Regions from separate parts of the Kitasatospora sp. NPDC033851 genome, predicted to be linked through region 1. Evidence: riboswitches for the same ligand, from Rfam matches in the RefSeq annotation. Region 1 holds a riboswitch; each other region holds the start of a gene.

Evidence for each region. A riboswitch is a leader RNA that binds a small molecule or an ion and turns the genes downstream of it on or off. The one in region 1 is predicted to bind S-adenosylmethionine.
Region 2: linked by a shared signal. The riboswitch ahead of ACZ51D_RS22515 (IclR family transcriptional regulator) and the one ahead of ACZ51D_RS27240 (aminotransferase class V-fold PLP-dependent enzyme) in region 1 are both predicted to bind S-adenosylmethionine.
Region 3: linked by a shared signal. The riboswitch ahead of thrC (threonine synthase) and the one ahead of ACZ51D_RS27240 (aminotransferase class V-fold PLP-dependent enzyme) in region 1 are both predicted to bind S-adenosylmethionine.

Annotation. Positions count from the first base shown of each region.
Region 1 is NZ_JBVIRL010000016.1:47,849-53,920, forward strand. It holds gene qcrA (cytochrome bc1 complex Rieske iron-sulfur subunit) at 1-281, opposite strand, end outside; gene qcrC (cytochrome bc1 complex diheme cytochrome c subunit) at 290-1,099, opposite strand; gene ctaE (aa3-type cytochrome oxidase subunit III) at 1,288-1,908, opposite strand; gene ACZ51D_RS27230 (response regulator) at 2,305-2,730, shown strand; gene trpD (anthranilate phosphoribosyltransferase) at 2,851-3,927, shown strand; SAM riboswitch class IV at 4,035-4,154, shown strand; gene ACZ51D_RS27240 (aminotransferase class V-fold PLP-dependent enzyme) at 4,207-5,583, shown strand; gene ACZ51D_RS27245 (Lrp/AsnC ligand binding domain-containing protein) at 5,597-5,878, opposite strand; gene ACZ51D_RS27250 (rhomboid family intramembrane serine protease) at 5,920-6,072, opposite strand, start outside.
Region 2 is NZ_JBVIRL010000011.1:225,813-231,884, forward strand. It holds gene ACZ51D_RS22510 (hypothetical protein) at 1-950, opposite strand, end outside; SAM riboswitch class I at 1,148-1,289, shown strand; gene ACZ51D_RS22515 (IclR family transcriptional regulator) at 1,490-2,203, shown strand; gene ACZ51D_RS22520 (threonine/serine exporter family protein) at 2,275-3,528, opposite strand; gene ACZ51D_RS22525 (molybdopterin-dependent oxidoreductase) at 3,596-4,579, opposite strand; gene ACZ51D_RS22530 (helix-turn-helix domain-containing protein) at 4,902-6,072, shown strand, end outside.
Region 3 is NZ_JBVIRL010000061.1:3,459-9,530, reverse strand. It holds gene ACZ51D_RS42465 (extracellular solute-binding protein) at 1-170, shown strand, start outside; gene ACZ51D_RS42460 (cupin domain-containing protein) at 241-591, opposite strand; gene ACZ51D_RS42455 (DUF3263 domain-containing protein) at 658-930, shown strand; gene otsB (trehalose-phosphatase) at 972-1,823, shown strand; gene ACZ51D_RS42445 (alpha,alpha-trehalose-phosphate synthase (UDP-forming)) at 1,810-3,294, opposite strand; gene ACZ51D_RS42440 (glucosyl-3-phosphoglycerate synthase) at 3,368-4,348, opposite strand; SAM riboswitch class I at 4,520-4,655, shown strand; gene thrC (threonine synthase) at 4,672-5,952, shown strand; gene ACZ51D_RS42430 (MoaD/ThiS family protein) at 5,994-6,072, shown strand, end outside.

The DNA.
Region 1 (6,072 bases):
AGGCCCAGCGCGAAGTTCATCGCGCTGACCTTGCCCAGCGGGAAGATGTAGACGATCTTGTCCGGGTCGATGGCCACGTACGAGGCGATGAAGCCGACGGTGGCGAGCATCGAGATCACGAACATCAGCGACACCTGGCGCTCGGCCCGCTGCGCGGCCCGCTCGTCGATGTCGGTGCGACGGGGCTCGTGGGCCGGCAGGCCCGGGTCGGCGAAGGGGTTGCCGTGGTCGGCGACCTCGCCGGCGGAGCCGTGCGACTCCGGGAGCTTCTCTTCTGACATGTCGTGGCTCATGACTTCTTGGCCTTGGTGGTGTGGGCGGCGACCCAGATCGCGACCGCGATGAGCGTGCCAAGACCGAAGATCCAGCCGAACAGGCCCTCGGTCACCGGACCGAGGCTGCCGAGCGTGAGACCGCCGGGGTTGGGCTCTTCGCTGGTGGTGTGGCGGACGAAGGCCACGATCTGCTTCTTCTGCTCCTCGGGCATGGTGGTGTCCGGGAACGACGGCATCTGCTGCGGGCCGGTCTGCATGGCCTCGTAGATGTGCTTGGCGTCCACGCCCTCCAGCGACGGGGCGTACTTGCCCTTGGTCAGGGCACCACCCTGGCCGGCGAAGTTGTGGCACTGGGCGCAGTTGGTGCGGAACAGCTCGCCACCCTTGGAGATGTCCTCCGGGTTGGTCGAGGTGTACTGCTCCTCCTTCGGGGTCACCGGGCCGGGACCGAGGGAGGCCACGAAGGCGGCGAGCTGGTCGATCTCGGCCTGCGTGTAGATGTTCTTCTTGCGCGGCACCTGGGCGCCGGGCTGCTGGGCCGGCATGCGGCCGGTACCGACCTGGAAGTCGACGGAGGCGGAGCCGACGCCGACCAGGCTAGGACCGTCACTGCCGCCCTGGCCGTTCAGGCCGTGACAGGAGGAGCAACCGACGGCGAAGAGCTTCTTGCCCTCATCGATCGCGAGCGACTGCGCGGCGACGTCGGCCTGCGCCTTGTCGGCGGGAGCGAACGCGGCGTACAGCCCCCCGGTTGCCGCCAGGGCGAGAAGTAGGACGACCAGCGCCGCCAATGGGTGGCGCCGTCGTGCGGAGAGCTTTTTCACGGAATAACCCCGGTGTCAGGATCTGGTCGACTGGTGGGTGCACCCGGCGGCCGGTCTGGCCGGCACGAGGCTGCCTGTCTAAGGGCTGCGCGCGCGGTCGGTCGGTGGGAGCGTCGGCACCGGCAGAAGCGGCCCGTCGCCGGTGAGGGCGGGGGCCGCAGCCGGTGGCCAGCGACCTGATCAGCTGGTTACTTGATCAGGTAGATGGTCGCGAACAGGCCGATCCACACGACGTCGACGAAGTGCCAGTAGTACGACACGACGATCGCGGCGGTGGCCTGCTCGTGCGTGAAGCGCTTGGCTGCGTACGTCCGTCCCAGGACCAGCAGGAAGGCGATCAGACCACCCGTCACGTGCAGGCCGTGGAAGCCGGTGGTCAGGTAGAACACCGTGCCGTACGGGTCGGAGGACAGCGACAGGCCGTCCTTCTTGACCAGCTCGGTGTACTCGAAGACCTGGCCGCCGATGAAGACCGCGCCCATCATGAACGTGATGATGAACCACATGCGGAGCTTCTTCACGTCACCGCGCTCGGCGGCGAACACGCCGAGCTGGCAGGTGAGTGAGGAGAGCACCAGGACGGTGGTGTTGACCGAGGAGAACGGCACGTTGAGGGCGTGAGCCTTCTCGGTCCAGAACTCGGCTCCCTTGACGGAGCGGAGCGTGAAGTACATCGCGAAGAGGGCCGCGAAGAACATCAACTCGGAACTGAGCCAGACGATCGTTCCGACGCTGACCATGTTCGGCCGGTTGACCGATCCGTGCGCGTGCCCGGTTTCTACTGCTGTTGCTGTCGCCACGACGGACATTATGTCGGTCCCTTATTCCGTCTTCACGCCGGGGGGTGTCCCTCGGAGTGTCCGGTGCGTGCGGTATGCCCGCTTGGGGGGCGACGGGGTGCCCGGATGGGGGCTGAGCAGCGGCGTGTCCCTTTTCTGACGGTTCCTCGGGGCAGCCTACGACCCCGTTGCCCGGCGCGTCGCCGCACGGTCGGAGTAGCCGCGGGAGGTAGGGGGGAGAGGCCGGGGTCGGCCGTACGGGTGGACTGGGCGGGCCCGGGTGACGGGCCGTCCTCCAGGCGGGTGAGACCAGGGCGCGGCGCCTTGAGCAGGAACGTGCGCGAGGGGCCCTCGGCGGAGGGTGATCGGGAGTAGCATCCGGATCAGGCGAACGTGGTCCGGATCACACTTGAGGGAGCAGGGTCCATGGCGTACACGACCGATGAGACGCTCACCGTCCTCGTCTACAGCGACGATCGCAACACCCGCGAGCAGGTGCTGACGGCGCTCGGCCGCCGGCCTGCCGAGGATCTTCCCGAGCTGTCCTACCTGGAGTGCGCGACCACCCCCGCGGTGCTCAAGGCACTGGAGAAGGGCGGCGTGGACCTCTGCGTGCTGGACGGCGAGGCGGTCCCGGCCGGCGGGCTGGGGCTCGGGCGCCAGTTGAAGGACGAGATCTACGGCTGCCCGCCGGTGCTGGTGCTGATCGGCCGGCCGCAGGACTCCTGGCTCGCCGCCTGGAGCCGGGCCGATGCCGCGATCTCCCGACCGGTGGACCCGGTGGCGCTGGCCGAGGCGGTCGCCACCCTGCTGCGGGCACGGCTGGCGAAGCGGGCTCCGGCCGGCCGCTGAGCGGCGGTGTCTCAGTACTAGAGAAGACAGGGCCGTAGGCGCCCCGCCGCTGGATAGGCTGGCTCCCAACCGTACGGACGTCCCCCGGAGCGGGGGAACCGACAACAGCTGGAGTCAGCCATGGTGAACGTGAACCCTGCGAACGGCGGTAGCGACCCCGCGCAGGTGGTCCGCTCCTGGCCGGACATCCTGGCGGCGCTGTTGCGGGGGGAGGACCTCGACCGCTCGTCCACCGCGTGGGCGATGGACCGGATCATGAGCGGCGAGGCGTCCCCCGCCCAGGTGGCCGGCTTCATGATCGCGCTGCGGGCCAAGGGCGAGACGGTCGACGAGGTCACCGGTCTGGTGGACGCGATGTACGCGCACGCCGAACCGCTGGAGATCCCCGGCCCGGCGGTGGACATCGTCGGCACCGGCGGCGACCGGGCGAAGACCGTCAACATCTCCACGATGTCGGCGATCGTCGCGGCGGCCGCCGGCGCCAAGGTGGTCAAGCACGGCAACCGGGCCGCCTCCTCGTCCACCGGGTCCTCGGACGTGCTGGCGAAGCTCGGCGTGGCGCTGGACCTTTCCGCCCGGCGGGTCGCCCAGGTCGCCGAGGAGGTCGGACTCACCTTCTGCTTCGCGGCGAAGTTCCACCCCTCGATGCGGCACGCCGCCACCGCCCGGCGCGACCTCGGGGTGCCGACGGCCTTCAACATCCTCGGCCCGCTGACCAACCCGGCCAAGGTCACCTCCCACGCCATCGGCTGCTTCGACACCCGGCTGGCCGGGCTGATCGCCGGCGTGCTCGCCCGGCGCGGCTCGACGGCGCTGGTCTTCCGCGGCGACGACGGGCTGGACGAGCTGACCATCACCACCACCTCGCGGGTGTGGGTGGTGCGCGACGGGGTGGTCACCGAGACCTCCTTCGACCCGCGGGAGGTCGGCATCGAACTGGTCGGCATCGAGACGCTGCGCGGCGGGGACCCCGCCTACAACGCCGAGGTCGCGCGCCGGCTGCTGGCGGGCGAGCGCGGGCCGGTGCGGGACGCCGTCCTGCTGAACACGGCGGCGGCGCTGGTCGCGCTCGACCTGGGCGACGCGCCGCTGGCGGAGCAGCTCGCGGCGGGCATGGCGCGGGCGGCGGAGGCCATCGACTCGGGCGCCGCGCAGGACCTGCTGCGGCGCTGGTCGGAGGCCACCAGCCGGAGCTGAAGCGGTAGTTGGGAGCCCGCGCCGGTACGCCGGCGCGGGCTCCCCGGCTGTCCGGATGGTGGATGCCCGTTTGACCACCCGCTGGACCCGACCTAGAGTCTTCGGCAGGTCATGAGTGACAGCGCCAAAGCCCCAGCTTGCTGTCCGGCAACCCTCCGTCCGTGGCGGGGTGCCCTGGGTGAGGACCGGGTCGCCACGGCAAACCGTCCGTGCGGCAAGCGCGGACGCCCGACGATTTGGCACTCCCGGGGTCCCACACCCCCGAAGGAGTGCATCCTCATGTCTCTCTCCACCGAAATCGCCACCGAGATCGGCACCCCCCTCGCGGTCCTCGGCGCCGACGTCCAGGTCCCGCTCGCCAGCGGTGACAAGGTCGGCTACGCGGCGCTCGACTACGCGGCCAGCGCGCCGGCGCTGCAGCGGGTGTGGGACGACGTCGCCGCCTACGCGCCGTACTACGGCAGCGTGCACCGCGGGGCCGGGTACCTCTCGCAGCTGTCCACCGACCTCTTCGAGCAGAGCCGCCGCACCGTCGCCGAGTTCCTCGACCTGCGCGAGGGCGACCAGGTGGTCTTCACCCGGGCCACCACCGACTCGCTCAACCTGCTCGCCGGCGCCGTTCCGGCCGGCACCCGGGTGTTCGCCTTCGAGACCGAGCACCACGCCTCGCTGCTGCCCTGGGCGCACGCCGGACTGGGCGTCACCTACCTGCGCGCGCCGCGCTCGCGGGCCGAGGCGGTGGCCGCCCTGGACGCCGCGCTCACCGAGGCGCCCGAGGGGCCCAAGCTGCTCTGCGTCACCGGCGCCTCCAACGTGACCGGCGAGCTGTGGCCGGTCGCCGAGCTGACCGAGACCGCGCACCGGCACGGCGCCCGGGTGGTGCTGGACGCCGCCCAGCTGGCCCCGCACCACCGGGTCTCGGTGCGCGAGCTGGACGTCGACTGGATCGCCTTCTCCGGCCACAAGATCTACGCGCCGTTCGGCGCCGGGGTGCTGGCCGGCCGGGCGGACTGGCTGGACGCGGCCGAGCCGTACCTGGCCGGCGGCGGAGCGACCCGCACGGTGGCCCGGGAGACGGACGGCTCGGTGGCCGTGCAGTGGCACACCGGCCCGGCCCGGCACGAGGCCGGTTCGCCGAACGTCATCGGCGCCTACGCGATCGCCTCGGCCTGCCGGGCGCTGAGCGAGGCCGGCTTCGACGCGCTGGAGGCCCGCGAGCGGCAGCTGGTCGACCGGCTGACCGCGGGGCTGGCGCGGATCCCCCAGGTCAAGGTGCTGAACCTGTTCGGCGCCGGCTCCGCCCGGGTGGGCGTGCTGTCCTTCGTCGTCCGGGGCTGGAACAGCTCGCACTTCTCGGCCGCGCTGTCCGCCGAGTACGGCATCGGGGTGCGCGACGGCCTGTTCTGCGCCCACCCGCTGGTGCGGACCCTGCTCGGTGACGAGGACACCCCGCCGTCGGAGTGCGGTGCGCCGGAGCCCTCGCTGCCGGGCGAGCGCAGCCTGAACGCGATCCGGGTGAGTTTCGGCGCCGGGACGCCGGACGAGCACATCGACCGCTTCCTGACCGCCGTTCGGGAGCTGGTCACGGACGGCGCGGCCTGGAACTACCGCAACGAGGGCGGGCGTTGCGTCGTGGACACCCGCCGGGAGGGCTGAGGCCCCGGCCCCGCTACTCGTCCAGGCCGAGGGCGAAGGCGGCTTCCAGGTCGTGCTGGGAGTAGGTGCGGAAGGCGATCTGGGTCTCGGTGTGGGCCACGCCCGGGACCTTGTTGAGCCGGCCCGGGATGACCTCGGCCAGGTCGTCGTGGCGGCGCACCCGGACCATCGCCACCAGGTCGTATCCGCCGGTCACCGAGTAGACCTCGCTGACGCCCTCGATGGCGGCGATGGCCTCGGCGATCTCCGGGATGCGGTCGACACTGGTCTTGATCAGGACGATGGCGGTGATCACTGTTCGGGCTCCTTTGTGGGGTGCCGCCAGCGTATCGGGCGTCAGCCGGGTCGTCGCGAGGGGTGGCGAACCACCGTGCAGGTGTAGAGGAAGCCGGCCGAGAAGCCGATCACGTGGACCAGGTAGGCCACCCCCGGGCCCGCCGAATGCACCGACCACCACTGCAGGGCGAACCAGAGGCCGAGCACCAGCCA
Region 2 (6,072 bases), on a different contig from region 1:
CCGCCGAGGCCACCGGCGTACGGCTCGGCCGAGCCACCGGCCGGCAGCTCGGCCGGCTCGACCGGGGGTGGCGGCACCGCGGGGGCCGGGGGTGGCTCGACCGCGGCCGCCAGGCCCTCGGCCACCGCGTGGTGCTCGGCGAGCCCGGGGTGGGCCACCGTCAGCCAGGAGCCGGCGCGGCCGGCTGCCTCGTCCAGGGCGAGGTTCTCGGAGAGATGGCGGACGAACCGGTCGAGCCAGTCGACCGCGCCGGTCGCCGAGAGGTCCGCGACGACCCAGCCGGAGGCGTCGAGCCTGCGCGCGGCCGCGTCGAGTTGGGCCAGCTGGTGCGGGTCGGGCGGCTGTGGGGCGCACCAGGCCAGGCAGACGGCGCTGAGGCCGCCGCCGGCCGTCAGCGCGTCGAGCTCGGCGGCGCCGGAGACGGCCAGCACGTCGCAGTCCCCGTCCTGCTCGCCGAGGGTGTACACGTCGATGACCGGAGCTACCTCCGCGTCGTGGTCCAGCACGGCGAACAGGCCCTCGGCGGCCTCCGTCGTGACGGCGCAGAGGCGCAGCGGCCACTGCCAGCGGGGCTCCGGCTCCAGGGTGTCGTCCGCGATGAAGACCGCGCCGACCGCGGGACGGGCCTCGGCCAGGCGCGTCGCCAGCGCGTGCCGGCTCCGGTGGGGCACCCCGTACAGCGTGAGTCGCACCGGTCCGGCCGCGCTGCCCGCGGCCTCGAACCAGCTGTAGCCCAGTTTCACCTGCAGCCGGCTGTCCTCCGCGAGCCGCGACAGGAGGTCGGGGGACCAGTGCCACTGCCACGGTTGCGCGGAGTCCGGCAGGTCGCCTGGGTCGACGAAGTCGTCGTAGCCCCGCGATCCCGCCCCGGCCGCGACCGGCGGGTCCAGCACACCCGCGACGGCGAGGGCCTCCGGGGCGATGGAGCGGATCTCGTTCAGCTGTGTCATGGGAGACCTCTGGAGTGTCTCCGGGGGGAGGTCGGCCACCGCTCAGGCCGGAACTCCCGACTCCTCCACTCTCCCACGAATCGGGCCCACCGGGGGGCCCACCGGGGAAGGCCCGGCCGGCGGGCCGCCCGCCGCTGCCTGCGCGTGAGGGGTGGAGGTTTGACGTGCTGCCCGGGGAGTCTTGTATGGTTCTTCGCGAATCATCCAGAGGGGTGGAGGGACCGGCCCTACGAAGCCCCGGCAACTCCCCGGTCGACCGGCGTCCGAAGTACGCGCCGTGCCGTCCGGGATCAGTGCCAACTCCGGCCTGTCGCCACTGTGGCGCGGGAAAGATGAGGAGACACGGTGCTCTCTGTGCTGTCCTTCGCCCGGGCGCTTCCCGCCCCGGCCCTTTCGCGTACCCGTCTCGTGCCCGGCGCAGGCAATCGGCCGACTTCCTCTCCGGCCTGTCCTCGCTGACCACCCCCGCTCCCCGCCCGGAGCCTCCGTGAGCAGCGCCGACCCGCCGCTCACGGGATTTGAGACGGAGTACCCATTCCATGGACAACACGAGCGGCGTCGGTGTGCTCGACAAGGTCACCTCGATCCTCGCCACCCTGGAGGCCGGTCCCGCCACCCTGGCCGGACTCGTCGCCGCCACCGGCCTGGCGCGGCCCACCGCCCACCGGATCGCCGTGGCACTCGAACACCACCGCCTGGTCACCAGGGACATGCAGGGCCGCTTCATCCTCGGCCCGCGCGTCTCCGAGCTGTCGGCGGCCGCCGGCGAGGACCGCCTGCTGGCCGCCGCCGGCTCGGTCCTGACCCACCTGCGCGACGTCACCGGCGAGAGCGCCCAGCTCTACCGCAGACAGGGCGAGGTCCGGATCTGCGTGGCCGCCGCCGAGCGGCTCTCCGGCCTGCGCGACACCGTTCCGGTGGGCATCACCCTCCCCATGAAGGTCGGCTCCGCCGCCCAGGTCCTGCTCGCCTGGGAGGAACCCGAACGCCTCCACCGCGGCCTGCAGGGCGCCCGCTTCACCGCCACCGCCCTCAGCGGCGTACGGCGCCGCGGCTGGGCCCAGTCCATCGGCGAACGTGAACTCGGGGTCGCCTCCGTGTCCGCGCCCGTCCGCGGCCCGTCCAACCGGGTCGTCGCCGCGGTCTCGGTCTCCGGCCCGATCGAACGGCTCACCCGCCACCCCGGTGCCCAGCTCTCCCAGGCCGTCACCGAGGCGGCGCACCGCCTCACCGAAGCGCTACGCCACTCCTGACCGGGTTCGTCGGCCGCTCCTCCTCGCCCCGCTCCTCCCCGTCCCTCCCGCCGCCTCTCCCGCCGTCCGGCTCACGCCCGAGGCTGCAGGACGGGGAGGGAGGGGCGGGGGATCCGGCTGATCACCGAGCCGATCAGGGTGCCGATCGACACCCCGAACACCGCCGACACGGCCGCCAGCACCGGCTGCGCGCCGTTGCCGACCTCGATCTGCGCGGTGTTCAACAGGCCGAAGGAGCCCGGCACCACGATCCAGAACGCCGGAAGGTAGAGCACCTGCCAGAGCGGACCGCCCGGCACCCAGTGCACCAGGGTGGCCGCGACCGCGGCGGAGACCGCCCCGGCCAGGCCGCCGATCGCCGCGCCGTGCACCGATCCCACCACCACCTGGACGGTGACGCTGACCGCGATCACCGCGACGATCCACGGGATCGCCGAGGGCGGCGTGTTGACGTTGACCACCACCCCGGCCACGGCGATCGCCAGACCCAGCCCGATCACCCACCAACTCGGCTTGGCCACCTGCACATTGGCCAGCGCCGTGGCCGGCATGCCGATCGCGCTCGCGGCCGCCGCCACCCCGGCGAGGAACAGCGCCAGCTGCACCGCGCCGGACACCAGCCGGGCCGTACCCGCGCTGGCCGCACCCGCGGCGATCTCCGACAACCCGGTGACCAGCAGCCCGCCCGGCAGCAGGATCGCCAGCGTGGCCACGATCGTCCGCAACGAGCCGTCCAGTAGAGAGGCCCGCGCCAGCGACAGGACCAGCAGCGCGACCAGGAACCCGGCCGTGACGGGCAGCAGCGGCCGCAGGTACGGCAACCGCCGTGCGAGCACGGTCAGCCCCGCCACGACCAACGATCCGAGCCCGGCCGCCAGCACGTTCGCCGCGACCGGCTGCAGGAAGAGGCAGACCCCCACCCCGACCGGCAGCGCCCCGAGGTCCGCCACCCACGCCGGCCAGCGGGCCGGCGCCCGCCGGATCCCGTCCAGCTCGGCGAGCGCCCGGGGCCCGTCGAGCTCACCCGCGCGCAGCCGGTGCACCAGATGGAGGACGGCGGCCGTCTGCTCGAACCGCAGCGCGGCGCCGACCGGCTGGAACCGGGTGGCCTCGTCCGCGCCCAGGGCGACGAACAGCCCGTTGGTCAGGGCCGCGACCCGCGCCTGCGGAGCCCCCAGCGCCCGCCCCAGCCCGCGGAGCTCCTCCTCGACCTCATGGACGGGCAGACCGCCGCCCAACAGGGCCTCACCCAGTTCGAGCAGCAGACGCAGGAGCGGGTCGGGCGGGGCGCCGGCGCCCTGGACCGATGGAGACTTGCTAGACATGGCAGGTATCGTCCCATCCCGCCCGGTTCGGTCCGCCTGTGCCCCGGTCTGTTCGCTTCCCCGGCGATCACCGCCCGGCCGGGCGCGCGCCGACCCCGGCGGACTCCCGCGCCTCGGCCACCACGTGCACCTCGTGGACGGCGTTCCGGTCCCCGGTGAGCGGCTGGACCCGCCCGGCGGAGTCGGTGGCCCGGCAGCGGACGCGGTGCGGGCCCGGGGCGAGGTCGCACCGCAGGCGGAAGCGCTGCCAGGTGGGGTCGGGGCCGCGCCCGTCCAGGGCGGCGGGCTGCCAGTCGGCGTCGTCCACGGCGACCTCGACGGCCGTCACCTCGGTGGAACTCCAGGCGTAGCCCGCCACTTCACAGCTCCCGGCCGGAACGGACTGCCCGTCCCGCAGGGTGAGCAGCTTGCTGCTGACGTCCTTCTCGCGGACCGGCCGAGCCTCGCTCTCGCCGGGCAGCGTGCGGACGTACAGGCGGGTGGTGAAGAGGTGCTCGGGGCGGTCGGCGGCCAGCACGATCCTGGTCAGCCACTTGACCGAGTTGGTGCCGAACATCCGCGGCGCCACCGCCCGCAGCGGGTACCCGTGGTCGGGGGGCAGCGGCTCGCCGTTCATGGTGTGCGCGAGGAACACCTCGGAGCCCGCCTGGTCGAGGGGCAGGTCCTTGAGGTAGTTCACGCCGCTCTCGCCCGCGAAGGCGCCGTGGTCGGCGCCCTCCAGCCAGACGTGCCGGGCCTCCGGGCGCGGACCGGCGAGGTCCAGTACGGCGGCGAGCGGGATGCCGACCCACTCCACGTTGGTGACGGCGCGGGTCGGCACGTCGGGGCGCAGCGGGTTGCCGAAGCACTCGTGGACGGCGGTGAAGCGGGTCTGCGGCAGGCCCCGGAGCGCGTGCAGGTCGAGCCGCAGGGGCCGCTCGACCAGACCCTCGACGGTGAGCGAGAAGGTCGCCGCCTCGAGCCGCGGGTGCGGCCCGAGGTGGTTGCGGATGAAGACGTCCTCGACCGGGGTGATGAAGAGGTCGGGCGTCTCCGGGTCTGTCCTGAACATGCGTCACACTCTCGGATCGGCAGCGTTGTCACCGGGACCGACCGTACAAGGAGGGACTGACAGTCGGGCGGGATGTGAGGCCGGGGTGAAGGTCGCGGGTGGGGCCGGTGATCGATCGTTGATCGGGCGTAGACGGCGAGCCTGGAGCATCGGGAACCGGAGGGAACCGGTTCGGAGGCCACAGCCTGACCACCGGGGCTCGTACGGCCGAACCACGGGCCGCGCGGTGCCCAGTGCTGCTGCCGCCGCCGGCCCGACCTCAGGAGCAGTCCGGACCACGAAGGGCAGACGAGGCATGGACGGCGGGCAATCGGTGCAAGCGGTGAGAACGGCGGCGGGCTTCGGCGAGCTGCTGCGGCTACGGCGCGAGCGGATCGGGCTGACGCAGCAGTGCCTGGCCGACCACGCGACCCTCAGTGTGCGGGCGATCCGGGACATGGAGAGCGGCCGGGTGCGCCGGCCCCGCAACGAGACCGTCCGGCTGCTGGCGGACGCGCTGCGGCTGGAAGGCCGCAGCCGGACGGACTTCGAGGAGGCCGCCCGCCGGCACCCGCTCGTCGCCGAGTCGGTGGCCGAGCCGGCCGCCCCGCCGGTGCCGCGCGGGGCGATCGTCGGCCGGGAGATGGAGACCGAGGTACTGGCCGACGCCTTCGCCGTGCACGGGGACCGGCTGGTCTCGCTGGTGGGACTCGGCGGGGTGGGCAAGACCCGGCTCGCGCTGGAGGTGGCCCGCCGGCTGCACCTGTCCGCCCGCTGGTCGGTGCGGTGGGTGGACTGCGGCGGCGGCCCGCAGCCCTGGCGCGGCCTGCTGGACGACATCGTCCGGCACATCGGCGACCGGCCCGCCCTGCTGGTGCTGGACGGCGCCGACGGCGGGGTGGACGCCGGGCAGTTGGACGGGCTGTTCCACCACTGCCCCGGGCTGCGGGTGCTGATCACCGCCCGGGAGGCCCGGCCGCTGCCCGGAGGCCAGGTCATCCCGCTCGCGCCGCTGCCCGTCCCGGCCCCCGAACTCGACACCGATCCGGAGGCGTTGGCGCAGGTCGGCGCCGTCCGGCTGCTGCTCTCGCACCTGTGCCGGCTGCGCCCCGGCTACACCCTGGAGCGCTCCGAGGCGCCAGCCGTCGCCGAGCTCTGCCGCCACCTGGACGGCCTGCCGGGCGCGTTGGAGCGCGCGGCGGGGTGGGCGCTGGTGCAGTCCACGGCCCAGCTGGTGGCCCGGCTGGGGGCCGTCCCGTTCACGCTCGCGGCGCCGCCGCTGGTGTTCGGCGCGCGCGGTGACGTGCGGGACGAGGTGGAGCCGGCCATCCGGACACTGTCGGAGCGTCAGCGCGCCCTGCTGGCGGTGCTCGTGGACGAGCCCGGGGACTGGTCGGGGGAGGACGCGGCGGCGCGCAGCGGCTGGGCGCTGCAGACCTGCCTGGCGACGGTGCACGAACTGCTGTCCCGCGGGCTGATCCGCAGTGTGCCCGCCCGTGACGGCGTGCGCTTCA
Region 3 (6,072 bases), on a different contig from region 1:
CGGTCGGGCTGACCAACGCGAGTTTCTACCCGTTCGGGGACCCGGCGTGGGGCGAGGTCAGCAACCGGATCAAGGCGGGGATCGGGCAGGCCGCGACGGGGGACCCGAAGGTGGTGCTCGGGGGGCTGCAGGACGCGGCGGCGCAGGAGGCGGCGCGGGTCCGCAAGTAGTCCGTACGGCGGGCCCGGTCCCGGGGGTTCCCGGGCCGGGCCTCGACGTGTCTTCATGCAGAAGAGTCGCTCAGGGGAGCGTGATCGCGTAGGCCTTGCGGAGGGTCTCGTGGACCGTCCACGTGGTGCGGTCGCCCTCCCGCAGGACCGCGCAGTCGCCGGGGCCGACCTCCAGGGTCGGGCCGCCCTCGATCTCGATGGTGGCCCGGCCGCTGAGCACCACGAACATCTCGTCGGCCTCGACGTCGGTGACCACGCCGGGGGTGATCTGCCAGATGCCGCGCAGCTGACGGCCGTCGGCGGACTCGGCGAGGACCTTGCCGGTGACCTCGGGAGCGCCGGAGACGATCTGGGACGGGTCGAGCGGGTCGGGTTCGAGGTCGGCGGCGGGGATGTGCAGGGCGAAGCTGGGCGTGGTCATGGGGCGACGTTAGCGGCGGCGGGGGAGCGGTGGGGCGAGCAGTGTGTGTCGGGGTCGCGCGGGAGAATGACACTCCGTAGTGGCGGGCGCAGGGGTGTGGAGGTGGGTGCGGTGGGCGAGCTGAGTGTGCGGGACCGGGCGGTGCTGGCGCTGGAGGGGCGGCAGTGGCGGACGGCGGGCGCCAAGGAGCGGGCGATCCGCGAGGAGCTGGGCCTCTCCTCCACGCGGTACTACCAACTGCTGAACGCGCTGCTGGACCGGGAGGAGGCGCTGGCGCACGCACCGGTGCTGGTGAACCGGCTGCGGCGGGTGCGGGCCGCCCGGAGGGAGGCCCGCTGAGCCGGGCGTTCCGCGCCGGGGCCGGGGGTATGTGCCCCGGTATGGGATTCGGTTTGGGATTCGAAGAGACGTGGGCGCCGGGCACCGAGGCCGGACGGGAGGGCGTGCGGGCGATCCTGCGGGCGCCCCGGGAGGCGGTGATCGGGCTGGACTTCGACGGGACGCTGGCGCCGATCGTCGCGGACCCGAGCCGGGCCAGGGCGCACCCGGGCGTGGCGGGGGCGCTGCGGGTGCTGGCGTCGTCGGTGCGGTCCGTGGTGGTGGTGACGGGTCGGCCGGCGCTGTTGGCGGTGGAGTACGGCGGGCTGGCCGGGGTGCCGGGGGTCGTGGTGCTGGGGCACTACGGGGCCGAGCGGTGGGAGGACGGCGAGGTGACGGCGCCGGAGGTGCACCCGGGGGTGGCGGGGGTGCGGGAGGCGTTGCCGGGCGTGCTGGCGCGGGCCGGGGCGCCGGCGGGGACGGGCGTGGAGGACAAGGGGCGCTCGGTGGCGGTGCACACGCGGCGGACGGCGGCGCCCGAGGAGGCGCTGGAGCTGCTGCGTGCGCCGGTGGGGGAGCTGGCGGCCGAGTACGGACTGGTGGTGGAGCCCGGGCGGCTGGTGCTGGAGCTGCGGCCGCCGGGGGTGGACAAGGGGGCGGCGCTGACCGGGTTCCTGCGGGAGCGGGGGGCCCGTTCGGTGCTGTACGCGGGGGACGACCTGGGGGACGTGGCGGCCTTCGCGGCGGTGGAGAAGCTGCGGGGCGAGGGCGTGGCCGGGCTGCTGGTGTGCAGCGGGGCGGTGGGGGACGCGCCGGTGCGCGAACTCGCCGACCGGGCGGACCTGGTGGTCCCGGGCCCGGCCGGCGTGGTGGAGCTGTTGGGGGCGCTGGGGGAGGCCCTCACTGGGAGTTGAGCGGGACCAGCGCGTAGAGCTGGTCGAGGAACCACTGCTGCGGGGGGAGCGCGGTGGCCGCCGCCGCGAGGCGCTTGGTGCGGTCGGCGCGCTCCTCCTCGGGCATGGTGAGGGCGGTGTGCAGGGCGTCGGCGGTGGCGATGACGTCGTACGGGTTGACCGTCAGGGCGTCGTCGGCGAGCTCCGCGTGGGCGCCCGCCTCCCGGGAGAGGACCAGGGCACAGCCGCGGTCGGAGACCACCGGGACTTCCTTGGCCACCAGGTTCATGCCGTCCCGGATGGGGTTGACCAGGGCCACGTCGGCCAGACGGTAGGCGGCGAGGGAACGCGGGAAGTCGTCGTTGACGTGCAGGATCAGCGGCTGCCAGGTGGGGGTGGCGAACTCGTCGTTGATCTCTTCCGCGAGGTCCTGGACGGCGGCCGTGTAGTTCCGGTACTCGGCCAGGTCGGTCCGGGACGGGTAGGCGAACGCGATGTGGACCACCCGGTCGTGCCACTCGGGGCGGGTGCGGAGCAGGTGCCGGTAGGCCTGGAGGCCGCGGACGATGTTCTTGCTCAGCTCGGTGCGGTCGACCCGGACGATGGTGCGGCGGTCGCCGACGGCTTCGCGCAGGGCGGCGAGGCGTTCGTCGACGTCGGGGCGGTGCGAGCGTTCGCGCAGGAAGTCGGCGTCGGCGCCGAGGGCGTGCACGCCGAGGCGGGTGGTGCGGCCGTCGAGGGTGACGGTGAGTGCCTCGTGGTCGACGGTGGCATCGAGGAGGTCCGCGCAGCAGGCGGCGAAGGCGCGGGCCCAGCGCTCGGTGAGGAAGCCGGCCCGGTCGGCGCCCAGGATGCCGGTGAGGACGGCGCGGGCGACGTCGTCGGGGAGCAGCCGGTAGTACTCGGGTGGGGCCCAGGGGGTGTGCGAGAAGTGGCCGATCCGCAGGTCGGGGCGGGCTGCGCGGAGCAGGGCCGGGGTGAGGGAGAGGTGGTAGTCCTGGACCAGGACCGCGGCGTTCGGGGCGGCTTCGGCGGCCAGGGCCTCGGCGAAGGCGGCGTTGTAGGCCCGGTAGGCGGCCCATTCGGTGCGGAAGGCGGCGTCGAAGGAGGGCGCGGTGGGGGTCGCGTAGAGCAGGTGGTGGACGAACCAGAGGGTGGAGTTGGCGACGCCGTTGTAGGCGCGGGCGAAGGTCTCGGGGTCGATGGCCAGCATCCGGACGGCCTGCCCGCCGACGTCGTGGCCGGCCAGGTCGAGGCGGCCGCGGGGGGCTTGCTCGGCGGCTCTGCGGTCCGCCTCCCCCAGGGCGGCGCAGACCCAGACCGCGTTCGGGTCGTCGATCGCGGAGAGGCCGGAGACCAGGCCCCCGCCGCCGCGCCGCAGGGTCAGCGTGCCGTCGTCGGCGGTGCTGAACGACACCGGTCCCCGGTTGGATGCCACCAGGACGGGGGCGGTGCCGGTCGCACTCGAACGTTCGGTCGTGAGATCGCCCATGGTTGGCATGTTGCCGTGGGTCAGGCGCGGCAAACCCGGGGCCCGTCCTCAGTTCACCCGGGGCCGCCCTCGGTCAGTGGCGGATCGCGTATTCGGGGACGGTGTGCATCGGGGGGCGCTCCAGGGCGGTCACCGGGTGGGTGTGGGCGGTGAAGGCGCGGGTCTGCGGGTCGCGGGTGAACTGGGTGAGCTGCGGGAGGAGGAGGTCGGCGGAGGCCTTGAGCCGGTGGGCGCGGTCGAGGCGTTCGAGGGCGGTGCGGTAGATGGTGGCGGCCATCCGGCCGAGGGCCTGGCCGTCCTGGTGGCGGTGGTGCCGGACGCCGACGTCCACCTGGGCCAGGGCGTCCAGGCCGACCAGCTCCAACGCGTCGACCAGCAGGCCGAGTTCGACGCCGTAACCGGTGGGGAAGGGCAGTCGTTCGAGCAGTGAGCGGCGGGCCGCGTACTCGCCGCCGAGGGGCTGGACGAAACCGGCGAGTTCCGGCCAGTGGAGGTTGAGCAGGGGGCGGGCGACGAGTTCGGTGACGCGGCCGCCGCCGGCCGGGACGACGGCACCGGATTCCGTCTCGAGAGGACGGTCGTACATGGCCTTGACCAGTTGGATGGACTCGTCGGTCAGCAGGGGGCCGACGATGCCGGAGACGAAGGCCGGATCGAACTCGCGCAGGTCGGCGTCCACGAAGCAGACGATGTCGCCGCGGGTGACCAGCAGCGAGCGCCAGAGCACCTCGCCCTTGCCGGCGGCGGCGGGCAGCCGGGGCAGGATGGCGTCGCGGTGCTCGACCCGGGCGCCGGCCTCGGCGGCGACGGCGGCGGTGGCGTCGGAGGAGCCGGAGTCGACCACGACGAGTTCGTCGACGAGCGGGAGGCGTTCCATCAGCTCGCGGCGGACGGTGCGGACGATGTCGCCGACGGTGGCCTCCTCGTCCAGGGCGGGGAGGACGACGCTGACCGTGCGCCCGGTGCGTTCCTTGGCCGCGAGGAGGGTGCGCACCGGCCGGTCGGCCGCGCTCCAGGAGCGGCGGCGCAGCCAGGACGCCGCCTGCGGAAGCAGCTCGGGAGTCGGTTCGGCGGGCACGGAAGTCTCCTCGGCGGGTGGGGTGGGACGGCTCATCTCGCGTGGCGGACGGTCCCGTTCAGGATTGACGCCTTCGGATACAGTCTTCGTACAGCGGCCGGACCTTCGCACGCCGGGGTCGCCGCTGAGTACCACCACAATTTCACAAGCTCATCCAGAGGGACTGAGGGAACGGCCCGTTGACGTCCCGGCAACCTTCTCGCGCGGCTGTTCTCGACAGGCCCCGGCGGGACAGGTGCCAATTCCGGCCTGTGGCGCGTCCGCGCCGCGGGGAAGATGAGGAGAGAGGCCTCGCCATCATGGCTATCGACACTGTCGCACCTGTTTCCGTGGACCTCGGCCCCGCCGTCGCGCTGTCCTGCCGGGAGTGCGGCACCCGATTCCCGCTCGGTCCCGACTTCGCGTGCCTGGAGTGCTTCGGCCCGCTGGAGATCGCCTACGAATTCGGCAGCGAGGGCGCCGAGGAGCTGCGCAAGCGGATCGAGGCCGGTCCGGCCTCCGTCTGGCGCTACGCGCCGCTGCTGCCGGTGCCGGCCGACGTGGCTTCCAAGCCCAACCTGAACCCGGGCTGGACCCCGCTGGTGAAGGCGGACAACCTGGGCCGGGAGCTCGGCTTCACCGCCCAGCTGCACATCAAGGACGACTCCGGGAACCCGACCCACTCCTTCAAGGACCGCGTGGTGGCCTGCGCCATCGAGGCCGCGCGGGCGTTCGGCTACACGACGCTGTCCTGCTCCTCCACCGGCAACCTGGCCGGCGCGGTGGGCGCGGCGGCCGCCCGGGCCGGGTTCCGGTCCTGCGTGTTCATCCCGCACGACCTGGAGCAGGGCAAGGTCGTCATGGCCGGGGTGTACGGCGGCGAGCTGGTCGGCATCGAGGGCAACTACGACGACGTGAACCGCTTCTGCTCGGAGCTGATCGGCGACCCGGCCGGCGAGGGCTGGGGCTTCGTCAACGTCAACCTGCGGCCGTACTACGGCGAGGGCTCCAAGACGCTGGCGTACGAGATCTGCGAGCAGCTCGGCTGGCGGCTGCCGGAGCAGATCGTGATCCCGATCGCCTCGGGATCGCAGCTGACGAAGATCGACAAGGGGCTGCAGGAGCTGATCAAGCTCGGCCTGGTCGAGGACCGGCCGTACCGGATCTTCGGCGCCCAGGCGGAGGGCTGCTCGCCGGTGTCGGCCGCCTTCAAGGCCGGCCGGGACGTGATCAAGCCGGTCAAGCCGGACACCATCGCCAAGTCGCTGGCGATCGGCAACCCGGCCGACGGCCCGTACGTGCTGGACATCGCCCGCCGGACGGGCGGGGCGGTGGAGGACGTCACGGACGCCGAGGTCGTGGCGGCGATCCGGCTGCTGGCGCGGACCGAGGGAATCTTCGCCGAGACCGCGGGCGGGGTGACCGTCGGCGTGCTGAAGAAGCTGGTCGAGACCGGACGGCTGGATCCGGCCAAGGAGACCGTCGCGATCAACACCGGCGACGGCCTGAAGACCCTGGACGCCGTCTCCGACGCCGGGATGACCGCCGTCATCCGCCCGACGCTGGACTCCTTCCGCGCCGCCGGCCTCGTGTCCGCCTGAACCACCTCCGCCCCCGTGAGGCCCCACCCGCAAGGAGAGCCATGAGCGCCAACGTCCGCATCCCCACCATCCTGCGCACCTACACCGGCGGCGCCGCCGAGGTGACCGCCGAGGGCGTCA